Regions from separate parts of the Phytobacter palmae genome, predicted to be linked through region 2. Evidence: predicted binding sites of a transcription regulator. Region 2 holds the regulator's gene; the other holds the start of a gene.

Region 1 (2,203 bases), on a different contig from region 2:
TATTTTCAAACGTTCGCTGGTACTGAGTTTAACCAATCCGAAAGCGATTCTGTTTTATGTGTCGTTTTTCGTGCAGTTTATTGACGTTCATTATACCAATACGGGAACGGCGTTCTTTATTCTGGCCAGTACGCTGGAGTTAATTAGCGTCTGTTATTTCAGTTTTCTGATTATCTCCGGATCCTATGTGACACAGTTTGTGAAAACTAAAAAACGTCTCGCAAAGCTCGGTAACTCCTTAATTGGTCTTATTTTCGTCGGTTTTGCCGCCCGACTGGCAACGCTGCAATCCTGAACAGCGCAGAGGCCTGTGTTTAACGGACCTGAACCTAACTCTTATACGGCGTATGTGATGAAAATTTATTTGGTCCGGCACGGTGAAACCGTCTGGAACGTTGAAAACAGGATTCAGGGGCATCTGGATAGCCCGGTTACGGAGGCAGGTATCAGGCAGATCTCTGCCCTGTGTCGGGATCTGGCAGACAAATCCATTACCCTTATTGTCGCGTCGCCTTTAGGCCGATCGGTAACCGCTGCCGGGCAAATCACGTCGTGGTTAGATTGCCCGTTGCAGTTTGAGCCTGCCTTTGTCGAACGTCATTTTGGCGAGTTTGAAGGCAAACGCCTCGCTGAACTGACTGAGAAAGAGCGGGTACAGGCTGTGGCGATGCTTTCCGGCAGTTCTGATATCGGGCCGCAAAATGGCGAGGCACTACAGGATGCCACCCGGCGAGTTCTTAGCGCTCTGTCCGGTTTGTCGTCTGGTCAGGGTAATATATGCGTTGTTTCCCACGGGCATGTTATTCAATCGGTTATCAGCACGCTTTCGGGTAATAATGCCGAACATTTTGAGCGGTATGCACATATAAATGGCGCCTATTCCGTTCTCGCCTGCACGGAAAAAGGACTCACGGTAGAAAAATGGGGGGTAGCGACCCATCTTTTCTTCCGACATACGCAATGAGCGTTTGTTCTGCTCTGGATTAAATGCAATCTATCTTGTTGATAATCGGTTTTGTGACGCAGTTAACTTTCTGATATCAGGAAAAATTTTCTAAGAATCCTTTTTTAGCTCCCTATCTCAAAAATAGGTATTACCTATACATCTTTTGCGGACGCAGGCGCGCCAGACTTGCTGTCGAAAATAGCTATTATTTATCAAATCATTAAACAATCTTTCACTTCTCTGTTAAGCCTTCGCACAGAGTCTATGCTTATACCATGTGCTTAAAAAACGGGCAGTACACGAATAACCCTTCGGAATAGAGGTTGAAGTGATAATCATTATCACTAACATAGTGTTATGTCCTTCATGATTTATGACGTGAGGTAGAACTATGGAATTGCAATCAGAAACGTTCGATCCGGCCGACTTTGCCTGGCGCGGGCTAACGATGACACCAGCCGCCGCAGAGCATATTCGTGGATTAATCCGCAAGCAACCCGACCTGTTGGGTGTCCGGCTGGGCATTAAACAGACCGGCTGCGCCGGTTTTGGCTATGTGCTGGATACCGTCACGCAACCGGATAAAGACGACCTGCTTTTTGAAAATGACGGTGCACGACTATACGTGCCGCTCGGGGCGATGCCATTTATTGATGGCACCGAAGTGGACTATGTGCGCGAAGGATTAAACCAGTTATTCAAATTTCATAACCCGAAAGCCCAGAACGAATGTGGCTGTGGCGAAAGCTTTGGGGTATAGGCGGTACTATGTCTCGTAACACAGAAGCAACAGACGATGTCAAAACCTGGACCGGGAACCTCAACTATAAAGAGGGCTTTTTTACCCGGCTAACCACTGACGAACTGGCGAAAGGCATTAATGAAGATGTCGTGCGGGCAATTTCAGCCAAACGAAACGAACCTGAATGGATGCTGGAGTTTCGCCTGAGTGCATATCGCGCCTGGCTCGAGATGGAAGAGCCACACTGGCTGAAAGCCCATTACGCGAAGCTTGATTATCAGGACTATAGCTATTATTCAGCGCCATCCTGTGGCAGCTGCGATGACACTTGTGCCTCGCAACCGGGAGCGGTACAGCAAACTGGCGCGAATGCGTTTCTGACTGACGAAGTGGAAGCGGCATTCAACCAACTTGGTGTGCCGGTCCGTGAAGGGCGTGAAGTGGCAGTCGACGCCATTTTTGACTCCGTATCCGTTGCCACCACTTACCGGGAAAAACTCTCCGAGCAGGGGATT
Region 2 (2,203 bases):
TATGGCTCGCGCGACAAGGCTGATAACAACACCATTAACGATACTTACGACGGCACCGCATGGCTACAGGCGCTCACCTTTGGTTATACGGTCGGTCCGGTGGATTTACGCCTTGAGGGTACCTGGGTCAGGGCTGATGGTCGCCAGGGCTATTTCAATTCACGTATGACGCCACTGTATGGCTCTTCTAATGGTCGTCTGGATATCTGGTGGGACAACCGTTCTGACTTCAACGCCCATAACGAGAAATCCGTCTTTGTCGGTGCCATGTATGACCTGAAAGGCTGGAATATGCCTGGTTGGGCGGTTGGTGCATCGTATGTGTATGGCTGGGATGCCAAACCGTCCAATGTCTCCTCTGGCGATAAATACTACGATGCGGGCAACACCATTAAAGAGTCAGCGTACAGTCTCGACCTGCTTTACACCGTGCAGGAAGGGATGGCAAAAGGCACGTTGTTCAAGCTGCACTTCACCCAATATGATAACCATTCCAGTATCCCGAGCTGGGGTGGCGGGTATAACAACATCTTCCAGGACGAACGTGACGTGAAGTTTATCGTCATTGCGCCGCTGAATATTTTCTAATGACAGGGAGTGCCATGATGATGAAACCAATATTACTTGCCCTGCTGACGCTGGGGCTTGCCGCCTGTGTGCAACAGCCTCAGGCGCCGAGGGAAGATGTACGATTAAAAGAGGCTTACAGCGCCTGTATTAATACGGCGGAAGGATCACCGGAGAAAACCGCGGCGTGCAGAAGCGTACTGGATGTTCTGCGCAAAGAGAAAGCGCACCAGCAATTTGCGGAGGAAGAGAGTGTGCGCACGCTGGATTATCAGCGGTGCCTTGAAGCGACGCATACCGGAAACGGGCAGGCGGTGAAGACTCGCTGTGACCAGATCTGGCAGGAGATTCATAGCCATAACACGATGAATTAACCGTGTGAAAAAGCCCGCTTCGGCGGGCCTTTTGATGTTATGAACGCAGAAATAAAAAAGCCAACCCGAAGGTTGGCTATATAACGAAGTCGATTATTATTTCTCAACCGCTTCGTGCGCGTTTTCGTCAGTACGGCAGTCGCCTTCGGCGCAGTGGCCATACAGATACAGACTGTGGTTAGTCAGACGAATACCATGCCTTGACGCAATCTCACGCTGACGCGCTTCGATAGAGTCATCACTAAACTCGATCACTTTGCCGCAATCCAGGCAAATCAGGTGGTCGTGGTGATGCTGCTGGGTCAGTTCAAAGACGGACTTACCGCCTTCAAAATTATGGCGGGTCACGATCCCGGCATCGTCGAACTGGTTAAGTACACGGTACACCGTCGCCAGTCCAATCTCTTCGCCCATGTCGATCAGGCGCTTATATAAATCTTCCGCACTGACATGATGGTTCTCCGGCTCCTGAAGCACTTCCAGGATTTTTAACCGAGGAAGCGTGACTTTCAGGCCGGCCTTCTTTAATGCGGTATTGTTGTCAGTCATGCGGAATCTGTCCTGTTGCTAAACGATTCACTTCCCGTTGGGAAGCTACAAGGAATGCACCTGGGATAATGCGTCTCATTATAGAACTGCCATGCCTGAATGAAAACTGCAAGTCCTCAAGTAAAGTAAGCTTATAAAACGTGGTAGCGTCTACAAAGTCCTTTGTGATACCCGTTTTAATCAGGGGCCATTGTACAGCGCTGGAGAAAAAAGTTAAAAAATTGTAGCAATTATTTCCATCGCTTTTATCTATTAATCAGGCGCAACCAGCAGGTTGCGCCAAACATCATCAGGCATTGATGATGTCATTCAGATGAAGTTCTTCGGAAATCTGTTTCACCCATTTATCAACACGGCCAGCGGTCAGTTCAGGCTGACGGTCTTCGTCAATGGCAAGGCCAACGAAGTGGTCATCGTCTGCCAGACCTTTGGACGCTTCAAAATGGTAACCCTCGGTAGGCCAGTGGCCTACGATAGTTGCGCCGCGCGGTTCAATGATGTCACGGATAGTGCCCAATGCATCACAGAAATACTCTGCATAGTCTTCCTGATCGCCACAACCAAAAAGGGCAACCAGTTTGCCGTTAAAATCGATATCTTCCAGCGTCGGGAAAAAGTCATCCCAGTCACACTGTGCTTCACCATAATACCAGGTCGGGATGCCAAGCAGCAGGATGTCGTAACCTTCCAGATCCTCTTTGCTGCTTTTAGCA

Evidence for each region. Region 2 encodes Fur, which represses iron uptake genes when iron is present. Its sites were predicted from a motif close to ATAATAATGAGAACNACTATCAA; they were not measured.
Region 1: the regulator Fur is predicted to act here: its motif matches at 1,275-1,297, upstream of sufA (Fe-S cluster assembly scaffold SufA).

The regions. Positions count from the first base shown of each region.
Region 1 is NZ_JBCIVJ010000015.1:99,962-102,164, forward strand. It holds gene leuE (leucine efflux protein LeuE) at 1-295, shown strand, start outside; gene AAIG39_RS18075 (histidine phosphatase family protein) at 353-964, shown strand; gene sufA (Fe-S cluster assembly scaffold SufA) at 1,338-1,706, shown strand; gene sufB (Fe-S cluster assembly protein SufB) at 1,715-2,203, shown strand, end outside.
Region 2 is NZ_JBCIVJ010000001.1:54,749-56,951, reverse strand. It holds gene chiP (chitoporin ChiP) at 1-588, shown strand, start outside; gene chiQ (ChiQ/YbfN family lipoprotein) at 606-941, shown strand; gene fur (ferric iron uptake transcriptional regulator) at 1,038-1,490, opposite strand; gene fldA (flavodoxin FldA) at 1,780-2,203, opposite strand, start outside.